DNA from 4 places in the Paenibacillus sp. SAFN-054 genome. Region 2 is predicted to be linked to each of the others. Evidence: predicted binding sites of a transcription regulator. Region 2 holds the regulator's gene; each other region holds the start of a gene.
What was found. The regulator Rex, encoded in region 2, represses fermentation and respiration genes when NADH is low (regulators of the CRP and FNR family bind a similar motif). The targets are predictions, from matches to a motif close to TTGTGAAATATTTCACAA.
Positions count from the first base shown of each region.

Region 1 (3,303 bases), on a different contig from region 2:
GCATCGAACCACTGAACAGCTGAACCGTCTTGGGGTGAGGGTCGCCCGCCATATGCATGCCAGGTATCCGGGGCTCAGACAAATAGGGCTCGATATCGGCTTTGACCGCACATGGACGCCGTGGATTCTCGAGGTCAATACGAATCCCGATCCCTATATTTTTAACCATCTGTCCGACAAGAGCGTGTACCGCAAAGTGATGAGATATCGGCGCGCTGCCAAGAGGACTCCATAGTCTGTCCGCAGTGGGAGAACATCGTGAGATGTTTTCCCATTTGCACTTTACTGCCTATATTTCACACTTTGATTATGGTCCGAAGAAGTAGTACATTAATAGATGAAATCATAAGGAGGTTTCTGAATTAATGTTCTATGAAGACAATGAGAATCTGACCATCATGACCTACACCTTGAATAGTGGCATTAAAGGAACTGTACCTTTATCGAATAAGCAAATTCAGGAATGGATCGAGTGCTATCGTACCGACGCGAAATTCATCACAGCTATTGGCAAGGAGTTTTTCGGCCTCAATCCAGAGCTGGTTGCGGATTTTAAAGTGCATAACCGTTTTTCCAATTACGCCGAAGTGCTGAAGCCTGTGGGCAACCCGCCTGCCGCCGTAGAATCGGATAACACCGATCAGCTGTCCAGAGCGTACGAGGAGAACCGTGTGTACTTTAAAGTCGACTGCAAATGCGGTACCACCTACACGACCTTTTCCCAATACTACACGACGAAATGGTATTGTTCCAAATGCAAGGAGATCGTGTTCTTGGACAAGAAGAAAGGCCGCGTATCGACCGACAAGGGCGATGCCTGGTACATGACCAACAAGTATTATGTTTCGAGGGACTAGCATGAACGAGCGAAAAGCACCTGTCAGAGGGTGAAGACATAAAGGATAACGGATATGTATTAAGGGACTGTTGTCAGGCCGGATCTTCGGCTTGGGGCAGTCCCTTTTGTTGCCATAAAAAGTTTTTTTGAATTGATTCAGGTATATTCTGGTAAATAGGGCGGATTTTCTGGGTAATGAATCATGGGCTGCACCGGGTCCAGGAACGGATATGTATGCAAATTCATAAGCCAGCGAAGGGTAATGCCTAAAATTTTTAATATTTTGTGACATAATTCACATTATAGTGCTTTTGGAGCAAAGAATGTGACATTTATCACATTGAAAGCATGGATCGTCTGCCAGAATACTTGAAGGAAGGGATTGCAATGACATCGATCTGAATTACTCGCGAATGTTGCAAACAACCCGTTAACATGTGTTCACGAATCCGGAAGGCATAGGGATTCTGAGAATAACTTTTGAAAAGAGGGAAGAAAATGGATGTATTGATGCTGTCTCGGTTTCAGTATGCGGCAACGACGATTTTTCACTTTTTCTTCGTGCCGGTGTCGATCGGACTTGCGCTTCTGATCGCGATCATGGAGACAATGTATGTCGTCAAAGGCAAGGAAGAGTACAAGGACATGGCCAAGTTCTGGGGCAAGCTGTTCCTGATCAACTTCGCGATCGGCGTGGTGACGGGCATACTGCAGGAATTCCAGTTTGGCATGAACTGGTCGGATTACTCGCGTTTCGTCGGGGACGTGTTCGGAGCGCCGCTTGCGGTTGAAGCGCTGCTGGCCTTCTTCCTGGAGTCGACGTTTATCGGCCTTTGGATCTTCGGCTGGGACCGTTTGTCCAAGAAGGTGCATGCGCTGTGCATTTGGCTGGTTGCGATCGGTACGGTGATGTCAGCGTTCTGGATTCTGGCGGCGAACTCCTTTATGCAAAGACCTGTCGGCTTTACCGTCAATAACGGACGCGCAGAGATGAATGACTTCCTGGCGCTGATTACCAACGGCCAGCTGCTGCTGGAATTCCCGCACACGATCCTGGGCGCCTTCCTGACCGGAGCGTTCCTGATCGGCGGCGTGAGCGCCTATAAGCTGCTGAAGAAGCAGAATGTAGCCTTTTTCAAAAAATCATTTACCATTGCGGTCATCGTCGGTCTTGTGACTTCAATCGGCGTGGCGCTTGTGGGTCACCAGCAGGCACAGTATCTGGTTAAAACCCAGCCGATGAAAATGGCTGCAACCGAAGCGTTGTGGGAGAACAGCGGAGACCCTGCGGCTTGGACGGTTACGGCATTTATCGATACGAAAAACCAGAAGAATTCGGGCGAGTTCCAGATCCCGTATCTGCTGAGCTTCCTGTCGTACAGCAAGTTCTCCGGCGAAGTGCAGGGCATGAAGGAGCTGCAGGCCGAATATGAGCAAAAATACGGTCCTGGCGACTACATTCCACCGGTCCGTACAACGTTCTGGAGCTTCCGCATCATGGTGGCCGCAGGCTCGCTGATGATACTGTTCAGCTTGTACGGCGTCTATCTGGCTGCACGCAAGAAACTCGAAAACAAAAATAAATGGTTTTACCGTGTGATGCTGTTCAGCATTTCGCTGCCGGTCATCGCCAACACCTCCGGCTGGCTCATGACCGAGATGGGGCGTCAGCCATGGACCGTATTCGGCCTGATGACGACGGCAGACAGCGTTTCGCCTAGCGTCACCGCCGGGCAGGTGCTGTTCTCGATCATTGCCTTCATTGGCGTGTATACCATTCTGGGCGTCGTGATGGTGTTCCTGTTCGTTCGCACGATTAAAAAGGGACCATACGAAGTGAAGCCCGCAATAGAAGAATCCCATGATCCATTCGATAAGGAGGGATACCAGCATGCTATCTCTTAATGAACTTTGGTTTGTGCTCGTCGCCGTGCTGTTTACAGGCTTCTTCTTCCTGGAGGGCTTTGACTTTGGCGTCGGGATGTCGACCGGCATCCTTGCCAAGAACGACAAGGAGCGCCGTTTGCTCATCAACTCGATCGGGCCGTTCTGGGACGGCAACGAAGTATGGCTCCTGACGGCGGGCGGCGCGATGTTCGCCGCTTTCCCGAACTGGTACGCCACGCTGTTCAGCGGATTTTACACGCCGCTTGTCCTGCTGCTGCTCGCGCTGATTGGACGCGGGGTTGCCTTTGAATACCGGGGCAAGGTGGAGAAGCCATCTTGGAAAAAAACCTGGGACGTCATCATCTTCGCAGGCAGCCTGCTGCCTCCGCTTCTGCTGGGCGTCGTGTTCTCAGACCTCATTCGCGGTCTTCCGATCGACCAGGCGATGGAAATGAAGGCTTCCTTCTTCGGCGATATCGTCAATGTGTACTCGGTTGTCGGCGGCCTGACGATGGTGATGCTCTGCCTCGTGCACGGACTATTGTTCGCAACGCTTCGGGTGAACGGCGAACTTCATG
Region 1 is NZ_JBQCKS010000003.1:346,289-349,591, forward strand. Features, by position in the region: gene ACTHPM_RS17450 (YheC/YheD family protein) at 1-235, shown strand, start outside; gene ACTHPM_RS17455 (hypothetical protein) at 366-857, shown strand; gene ACTHPM_RS17460 (cytochrome ubiquinol oxidase subunit I) at 1,337-2,743, shown strand; gene cydB (cytochrome d ubiquinol oxidase subunit II) at 2,730-3,303, shown strand, end outside.
Region 1: ACTHPM_RS17460 (cytochrome ubiquinol oxidase subunit I) is a predicted target of Rex. The motif match lies at 1,122-1,139, and genes of this name have one in related genera.

Region 2 (3,303 bases):
GCAGCGCCATCCGTTCCAAGAGATACCGTCACGCCTGCTTTCAGCAAGTCGGTTACGCGTGCAACGCCGCTCGCCAGCTTCAGATTGCTTCCCGGATTATGGGATACGGCAACATGGTTTGCCGCCAGGATATCAATCTCCTCATCCGTCAGATGGACGGCATGAGCGACCAAGGAAGGTCTTGAGAACATCCCCAGCTTCTCCAGGTGCGCCACGGGCCGAAGGCCGTAGTCACGCACGTTTGCCTCCACTTCCGTCAGCGTCTCGGACATGTGGGTATGCATCGGCAGATCCATGTCATGAGCTGCCTGCACGAATTTCTCGATAAAGTCCGGCGGACAGGTGTAAGGCGCATGCGGGGATATCATTGTCGTGATCCGGCCGTTTGCCTGCCCGTTCCAATCGCGGGCGAACGAAATCGCCTCGTTCAATTTGTGACGCTGAACGTCCTCGGGACACAGACCGATGACACCGCGCATCAAGGATGCGCGCATGCCCGATTCAGTGACGACTTTCGCGACCTGGTCCATGTGGTCATACATATCGAGGAACGTCGTTGTACCGCCCTTCAGCATTTCCAGCACGGATAGCGAGGTTCCCCAGTACACGTCCGAAGAAGTAAACTTGGCTTCCATTGGCCACATTTTTTGTTCCAGCCAAATTTGGAGCGCCAGGTCATCCCCATATCCGCGAAGCAGGGACATCGCAGCATGCCCGTGGGTATTGATAAGCCCCGGCATAAAGAATAAATGCGTCCCGTCTACGACCGTGACGTCGGTGTCCATCTCCGGCTTTTCCTCGCCGATATAAGTAATCAGGTCATCCTCAACGACCATCCAGCCGTGAATGACGGGCTTAGCCTCGTTTGGAACGGCGAAGCTCCCGTTCTTGATCACCCATTTATTTGTCTTCGTGTTCTCCGTCATCCGCAGAATCGTCCTTTCCATTGTCCAAATAATAAGCCAGGCTGAGCAGATCCGTCGTAAAATCCGCCGCATGAATCCGGATGCTGGCCGGCGCCTTCAGAATCGTGGGCGCAAAGTTAAGAATGGCCTCGATGCCGGCCGCAATCAATCGGTCCGCCACATTCTGCGCCTCCACGTCCGGTACGGTGATGATACCGATGCGGATGTTCTTGCCTTTGATCGTCTCGCTGATTTCGCTCATCGGCTGTACCGTCAGGGAACTGATGCGCGTTCCGATTTTTTTCGAGTTCTCGTCAAAAACCGCGACGATTTTAATGTTTTCGCGCAGGTACAGGTTATAGTTCGAGAGCGCATGCCCCAGATTACCCGCTCCGACAAGAACCGCGTTAATTTGCTGGTCAAGATTCAGGATATGGCGGATCTTCTCGATAAGATACGATACGTCGTAGCCGATGCCCTTGCGGCCAAAATCGCCGAAATAAGCCAGATCTTTACGGATCTGAGCGGGATTCAGATCAAGCTTCTGTCCCAGCTCCTGCGATGATACCGTAGCTACTTCACGTTTATTCAAATCATTCAAGTATCTTAAATACACAGGCAATCTGCGGACAACCGCTTCGGATATTTTCTCCGATTTCATGCTTGCTCCCCCTAATTAACAGCTTAAATTATATACACATATTTCCTTGCGATGATTCAAAGCTCTAAGCTTCTTCAGACTTCCTGAAGCCATTCGGATATGCGAGGAACCATCTGTTCCGTGTTCATGTGCTCCATTTTCGGCCCGGGCAGAGAATACAGGAAGTACTTTCCGTAATAGGACTCAATTACGCGCGTATCAAACACAATGACGATGCCGCGATCGCTTGCCGTACGTACAAGCCTTCCGAAGCCCTGCTTAAAACGGATCACCGCTTGCGGTACCGACAGCTTCATAAACGGATTCTTTTTCTGCCGCTGCAGAAGCTCGCTCTTGGCTTCGACCATCGGATGATTCGGCGGCTGGAAAGGCAGCCTTACGATCGCCAGGCAGGTCAGAGCTTCACCCGGAATGTCGACGCCCTCCCAGAAACTGCTCGTTCCGAGCAGGACGGAAGCGCTGCTGTCCTGGAATCTGCGTATCAGCTTCGTGCGGCTGCCGCTGTCTACGCCTTGTCCAAGCACCGTAATATCGCTGCTGGCAAGGGCGTTTTTAAGAGGCTCATGCACCTGTCTAAGCATCCGGTAGGAAGTGAAGAGCACCAGCATCCGCCCATGAGTCGCGATCGCGGCATTCGCCAATGATTGAACCAGCGTATTGACGAATACGGCATCCCCGACGCTGCCTTTCACGCTTGGAAAGTCGCGCGGGATGACCAGCAAGGCCTGATCCCGGTAATTGAACGGCGAAGGAAGCTGCACGGTAACCAGCCGCCCGCTTTCCTGATCCTCCTGCAATCCCAGGTTGTCGATCATATACTGGAACGATTTATCCACAGACAACGTAGCGGACGTCAGAATGACGCTTTTTTTCTTATCAAAGAACAGATCCTTGAGCTGCTTGCTGACGTCAACCGGAACCGCGTACATCTGGAGCGACTTGCTCCGGTAGTGGCCGCTTGCTTCCATCCAGTACACGACGGTTTCATCATTCAAATTCATGAAGGATCTCAGATCGTCACGCTCGGACGCCAGGTCCTTAAACAAACCGCTCAGGTCCGTGATCAGGCTGTCCGCGCTGTAATCGTCCTCGTCTTCCTTGTATTCCGACAGCATTTTTTCTCCTCGGCGTACGCTTTCACTGATTTTAACGTGTATTTGGTTCTCCAAGGCTTTAAGCGTATCCCACTCCTGCGGCCATTTGGAAGGTTGCAGACGCAGGACGTATTGCCCCGTGTCCCCGGGCGAGGCATCGTTACGCTCGGGAAGAAGGCTGAAGAGCGCATCGCTGAGCTTGTCCCAGTCTTCCTTTACGTCAACGAGATCCTCACTGATTCGGTCGATGGCCGCGATCCAGTCGCCTGCCCGTTCCTGTCCCGACGACTGCAGCTGCTGCCGGAGAGCCGGAAGCTGACCGTTCCGGCCGTCCTTGTACAGGCGGGTGAGCGTATGGACCACACTGAAGTATTTCATGTGCAGTCCCAAATGCTTGCCTGCAACGTCCTCCAGGTGATGGGCCTCATCGATGACGAGGCGTTCATATGCCGGAAGCAGCTGATGTCCCGCCTTCACGTCGGTGAACAGCTTGGAGTGATTGGTAATTACGACGTCTGCGATGCCTGCTTCATGCTTGGCCCGGTGATAATAACATTTGCGGAACCACGGGCATCCTCTGCCCAGGCAGGAATCGGAATCGCTGCTTACCGTTTCCCAGAAATCGCCGCCCCGTCCGCCGAGG
Region 2 is NZ_JBQCKS010000001.1:1,780,256-1,783,558, forward strand. Features, by position in the region: gene ACTHPM_RS08160 (amidohydrolase) at 1-926, opposite strand, end outside; gene ACTHPM_RS08165 (redox-sensing transcriptional repressor Rex) at 901-1,566, opposite strand; gene dinG (ATP-dependent DNA helicase DinG) at 1,641-3,303, opposite strand, start outside.

Region 3 (3,303 bases), on a different contig from region 2:
TTTAAACTGAAAAATCTTGTGCAGCAAATTACGTCAGCCGTGGTGTTTTTATATGGCCTGTTTGGAACGCTCTTCCTGGTCATCGAAGACGTTATTTCAGCACCGACCGTGTCCTGGCTCATTTTGCTGCTGAGCATTTGCCTGTTGTCTTATGTCATCCGCTACCTGTCCGGGCAGGACCGTGCCGACAAGCTGCCGGATATCCTCATGTGGGTGGATGCCCTGCTCGCCATTATCTTTATCACTCAAATCACGAATGTGCTGACCCGGGACCTCAGTTATGACTTGCGGCACCTGATTCTGTCGGCGGTATGGGCGCTTTATGCCATCGCGGTGATCGTCTGCGGAATGATCATTCAAAGAACCATGGTTCGCATCGCCGGCATCGGACTGCTCTTCCTGACCCTGGTGAAGGTCATTATCGTGGATTTGCCGGGCGTATCCGTCGCCGTTCGGGCTATCCTGTTTATCGGTCTCGGCGCATTGGGAATGGTCGTGTCCAGGCTCCTGTACAAACGCAAGAACAACCCATCGGCCGCCCCAACTTCGGATGAGGCAGCTGTGGAGCCGTAAATAATTGCTTTATCAACTACAAAACAGACGCATTCCTCCTCACCGGGATTGCGTCTGTTTTTTGTCGTCCGCTACCTGCAGGCCTTTATAGCTCTAGGACAGCAGTATATCCGTAAGCTCACCGTAACTGGCAACATGATAATGCGGTTTGTGTCCGGATTCCGGTCCAGCGTGCCGGTGATTCAACCAAATGGCCGTCCAGCCGGCTTCAAGCGCCCCTACGACATCGTTTCTCCATGAGTCCCCGATATACATGCTCCGCTCCGGTTCCGTTCCCGTCCGTTCATTCACATGTCGAAACAACCGGGGATCGGGCTTGTCATAACCGACGGCTCCCGAGATGAACCTGTATTCCTCAGGAATCAACGCATCCATTCCAAGGGCTTTCATTTTGGCCATTTGATGCTCTGCCGGTCCGTTCGTAATCAGCCCGACCACGTGCCCGGCAGCCTGAAGCCTGCGGATGAGCTGTACCGCCTCCGGAAAAGGCGTGATTCGAAATTGTCCCTTCAAATATTCGTCCTGGATCCGTGCAGCTTGCTCTGGCGTTACATCGATCCCGAATTCGGCAAGAGCCAGCATCGCTCGCTTCATCCTCATTTCCTGCAGATCCCGCTCCGCGCCCGCTGCGTTTAATCCGCCATGCTTGGCTGACAACGCGTCGCTGTAATAACGAAATCGATGGTAAACCGCTTCGTACGGAAATGCATCGCCAGTAGCCAGCACAGACTCCAGCGCTTGTCTCAATGGCTGTAAATGGTCATAAAGTGTATCATCCACATCGAAGAAAATTCCCTTCGAGCCCTTTTTCTTTTCTTCCATCGCTTCTCCTCTTTATATTGTGATTTTTGTTACAGCATCCGAATTTATGTCTATTTTAGCACATTTCCTCAATGGCCACGCCGCTTTCCGTCTTCTTTTGATCTGGAGGCAAGCTCTGAGGAGTACGCTAAACCCCTTTCAATTGTGACAGAACTGGCACAACCGTTCTCGTCCCGCCCAATTATGAACAAAAATGAAAATCGCTGAATTTGCCCCTTTTCAGCGGTTAATCGTTGTATTTGGCGTTTTTTTCGGGAGAATGTGAAGTTTATCACAGAATAATTGTATTTTAATGGTAAATATGTATTTTCTTATATTTGTTTTCGATTTCCCAGATTACTATGCTAGGGCTATGAGGATTCGCGAATAATCCAAAGCTCAGCAATAAAGACATGCTAGAAAGGAGTTTCCCGTGAAAAACAAAAAAAGATGGCTTTTTACTTCCATACTTATTTCCATCATCATGCTTCTCAGTGGATGTGATTCCATGGTTGTACTGAATCCGAAGGGGCCGGTTGCCAAAACGCAGTCCGACACCATTATTTTCTCGATTCTGATGATGGCTTTTGTTTTGCTTGTTGTTTACATCTTATTTGTCGTGATGCTGACCAAATACCGTGCCAGCAAAACAAGCGATGATTATGAACCGCCCCACATGGAGGGAAATAAATGGCTGGAGTTGATTTGGACGGTGATCCCGATCATTATCGTAGCTATTCTCTCCGTTGTCACCGTCCAGACGACCAATGCTGTTGAAAAGGTGCCAGCCGGCTACGAAACTCAAAAGCCGCTTGTCATTTATGCAGCTTCGTCGAACTGGAAATGGCATTTCAGCTATCCTGAAGAGAATATTGAAACGGTCAATTACGTGAATATTCCGACGAACCGTCCGGTCGAGTTCCGACTCTACTCTTACGGTCCGATCACAAGCTTCTGGGTACCGCAGCTCGGCGGTCAGAAATACGCCATGAGCGACATGGTCACCAAGCTGAACTTGGTTGCCGAACATGAAGGTTCATTTATGGGTAAAAACTCGAACTTCTCCGGTAAAGGCTTCGCCCAAATGGAATTCGAAGTGCTGGCTCAAACGCCTGCCGAATACAGCAAATGGGTCAAAGACGTGAAGGATACCGCACCGGAGCTCAACGAGCAGGAGTTTAACAAGCTGCTGAAGACGGATATCGTCGGCCGCAAATCGTATACTTCTACCCACCTTGACTTCTCGCCGGCTCCTATGGACATGTCCGAACACGGGCATGACGGTAACAGCAAGACTGAAAACACAGACTCCGGCAAGGAGCCTGCAGATCATAGCGATATGAGCGATATGGATCATAGCAATATGGACATGAAAGACAATTCGTCCATGCAAAGTGGACATTAAGATCATGGAGAAAGGAGACTAAACTGGCATGAAATGGGACGAATTTTTTGTAACCGGTGAGCCGATGATTTACGGAGCAATGGTCAGTATCGTGCTCGTATCCATCGCCATCCTCGTCGGATTGACCTATTTTAAGAAGTGGGGATATCTGTGGCGCGAATGGTTGACCACCGTTGACCATAAACGTATTGGCGTCATGTATATTTTATCCGCTCTGATCATGCTGTTCCGCGGCGGCGTTGACGCCCTGTTGATGCGTACGCAGCTTGCGGTTCCGGAATCCGGATTCCTGGACTCCCAGCATTACAACGAAATTTTCACAACGCACGGGGTCATTATGATCCTGTTCATGGCGATGCCTTTCGTCATCGGACTTATGAACGTAGTCGTACCGCTGCAAATCGGCGCGCGCGACGTTGCTTTTCCAAGACTGAATGCTGTCAGCTTCTGGCTCTTCTTCGCTGGAGCCATGCTGTTCAACATCTCGTTTGTCATCGGGGGATCGCCGGATGCCGGCTGGTCCG
Region 3 is NZ_JBQCKS010000005.1:336,897-340,199, forward strand. Features, by position in the region: gene ACTHPM_RS22730 (DUF2339 domain-containing protein) at 1-573, shown strand, start outside; gene ACTHPM_RS22735 (HAD family hydrolase) at 667-1,395, opposite strand; gene qoxA (cytochrome aa3 quinol oxidase subunit II) at 1,859-2,779, shown strand; gene qoxB (cytochrome aa3 quinol oxidase subunit I) at 2,808-3,303, shown strand, end outside.
Region 3: qoxA (cytochrome aa3 quinol oxidase subunit II) is a predicted target of Rex. The motif match lies at 1,655-1,672, and genes of this name have one in related genera.

Region 4 (3,303 bases), on a different contig from region 2:
CGGTCTAGCCAGCTGATCCATCATGGGATTCATCGCCTTTCCCCCTTCTCCTCTTCTCTATTCAGAATCACAAAGCCGCTGCGGCGCTTTTATCCCTGCAGCTGCGGGCTCGGCTTGATCTGTTGGCTCCCTTTGCTGGAGCGGCTTATGGGTTTCCCGTAATATCGCTAAATGTGCCGACATATTGGATCACGTCGCCGGAATCGTCTTTTACCGCATTAATCGTTAACAGCTCTAAATATTCCTCGCCGTTCTTTCTGCGGTTCCAGATCTCTCCCTGCCAGCTTCCCTGAGCCTTGATTTCCGCCCACATGTTGCCGTAAAATTCGCCCGATTGGCGACCGGATTTCAGTACGCTCGGATTTTTGCCGACGACTTCTTCCTCTGTATAGCCTGTAAGCTTCGTAAAGGCAGGATTCACGGCATTAATCTTTCCGTTTATGTCGGTCACGAGAATGCCTTGGCCGGTCGAGTTGAACACTTCGGAAGAAACGGCCAGTTTATCCTGAAAATACATCCATACGACGATCACGAGACTGGCCAGCGCCACTTGGGAAAGCGCCATGAAGCCGATTGAATACTGTCCTGTAACCGAATGGATGAAGGAAAGCATCAGCGGCGGGAAGAAACCGCCCAGGCCGCCCATCATGGATACGATCCCGTTGACAATCCCCGCTTGCTTGTTGAAATAAAAAGGAACGAGTTTGAAAATGATCCCGTTGCCGAGTCCCGCCCCGACCGCAATCGTCAGACAGCCGACCGTGTAAAGACCGATGGACGGCGAGAAAGCCAGGATAATGGCGGCGATCGTCAGACCGACGAATACGCCCATGAGCAGAAACAGCGGTTTGAACTTATCCGCAAGCCATCCGCCGACCGGACGCAGGAAGGTTGCCACCACGATGAAGCCGGCGGTCCGCATTCCCGCATCCACCTTGGCCAGCTCAAAGTTCGTGACCAGGAAGTTGGGCAGATATACGGTAAAGGCAACGAACGAACCGAAGGTAATAAAATAAAACAGAGAGAAGAACCACAGCTTTTCGTTTTTATAGACGCCCTTGATTTGTTCCACCAGCGGCGTTTTGACCTTTGTTTCTTTGCGGTCGCCCAGGAAGACGTTCAATACCGCGAATACGAGCAGCAGAATCAGGTACAGCTGGACGGTTCGGGACCATCCGATTTGCGTTGCGATGACAGGCGCGGCGAAGGTCGTGATTGCCGTACCGATATTGCCCATGCCATAAATTCCGTTTACCAGTCCCAGCTTCTCTTTCGAATAATATTTAGGAAGCGAGGTTACGCCGACGGAGAATACGGCTCCGCCGATCCCGAGAAACAATCCGCCGATGACAAGATGCGTGAAGGACGAGGCGGCACTGATAAAATAGACCGGAAACAGCAGCAAAATGAAGCTGGCGATAAAAACAATTCGTGCGCCAACGATGTTGGCGTAATATCCCAGCGGCAACCGCAGGATGGAACCCAGCACCACCGGAATCGCGGTCAGGATCGCCAGCCGGTCCGCCGGGATGGAAATATCCTCCCTGATAAACGGCAGCAGCGCGGAGATGATGACCCATACCATAAACCCTAGCACCAAATTCATTGTTTGCAGCGGCAGCTGCACTTTTTTGATCATTTCCAATCACCTTTTCTGAACGTAATGAATGGCTGCTTTCATTGATCCCCACGTCTCATTGTACGTGACATCATTCACAAAGATAATAGGGAAGTTCCCTGAAACTCATCAGGGAACTTCCCTATATCACGCGTTAGAAACATCCGATATCCCTATCCATACCCTATTAAAAGTCCAGCAGCTTTTTCTTGAGCGCATACTCCACCAGCTCCGGACGGCTTTTCAAATTCAGCTTCTCCATAATTTTGGACTTGTGGGCCTCCACCGTTTTCACGGATACATACAGCTTTTCGGCAATTTCTTTGTTGCCGTATCCTTTGGCGATGAGGGGCAATATCTCGATCTCCCGTTTGGACAGGCTGTTGAACGGATCGTTGTCCGCGCTCTCGCTGTCCTTCTTAATGAATTCCCGGACCAGCGAGGTAGCCATCTGCGGATGAATATAGGTACCTCCCTTATATACCATCCGGATGGCCGAAATCAGTTCTTCATCGGGCGCATTCTTCAGCACGTAGCCGGAAGCGCCGTTCTTCAGCACGTGGAACAGATAATCGTCGTCGTCGTACATGGTTAGTATTAAAATCTTCGTATTCGGAAAATCGCCGCTGATCTTGCCTGTCGCAATCAGCCCGCTCTCGCCCGGTGGCATGCTGAGATCCATCAGGAGCACATCCGGCTGATGCTTGGCCACCATCGCGTAGGCTTCCATGCCATCTGCAGCAGTCGCGACGACCTCCATATCCTCCTGGTAGTTCAGGATCATGGAAAAGCCGCTTCGGACCACCGCATGATCATCCGCTATGACAATTTTCACCGCATCTCGGCCTCCCTCTTGTTATCCTGTGTTAATGGAATTCGCAGTTCCACCTTTGTTCCCCCGCCGGGAACGGAGTGAAGCATAAACTGCCCTTCGACAAGCTCGGCGCGCTCGCGCATGCCGTACAAGCCGAGGCCAGTCCCCTTGGCTTCGTTCATATTCATGTTAAAGCCGGCGCCGTCATCCATCACGGTCAGCTGCAGGCTGCCGTTCTCCTCACATAAACGGACATGCACTTCGTCCGTGCCTGCGTATTTCAGCGCATTCAGAACGGCTTCCTGACATATGCGATATACGACCGTCTCAATCTCGCTGCTGTAGCGGGCCGCAGACAATTCTGCCGAGAAATCGACGAGCAGGCCATAATTTTTCTCGATCCATTTGAAATGCGAGCGGAATGCCGCCTCAAGACCCAAGTCATCGAGCGAAGCCGGACGCAGCTCCACCGACAAGTGGCGAATATCGTCCAAGAGGCGCGTCAGCGACACCTCGGTCTGCTGCAGCTTCTGCAGCACATCCTCGCCTACATCCATATATTTGACCACGCGCAGGTCCACAAGCGAGCTCAGCAGCTCCTGGGCGACGCTGTCATGCAGCTCCCTGGATATGCGTTTGCGTTCGTCTTCCTGTGCTTTGATGACGTATTTCAGCAAATTCGAGCGCTGGAGCATCTCCTGCGTCTTTTGCTGTTTGGTCAGATCCAAGAGCATGAGCACGCGGATCCCCCGCTCTTCGTCGATGGTATGGTAGCTGGCCGCATAAGGAACCACGCCTTCACCCCTCGTTTTAAGATACACCTGGAACGAAGAAAAATCCCCTTTTGGAAAATCCAAGTAGCATTTGGAGC
Region 4 is NZ_JBQCKS010000002.1:894,833-898,135, forward strand. Features, by position in the region: gene moaA (GTP 3',8-cyclase MoaA) at 1-33, opposite strand, end outside; gene ACTHPM_RS15635 (nitrate/nitrite transporter) at 146-1,639, opposite strand; gene ACTHPM_RS15640 (response regulator transcription factor) at 1,806-2,453, opposite strand; gene ACTHPM_RS15645 (sensor histidine kinase) at 2,450-3,303, opposite strand, start outside.
Region 4: ACTHPM_RS15635 (nitrate/nitrite transporter) is a predicted target of Rex. The motif match lies at 1,702-1,719, and genes of this name have one in related genera.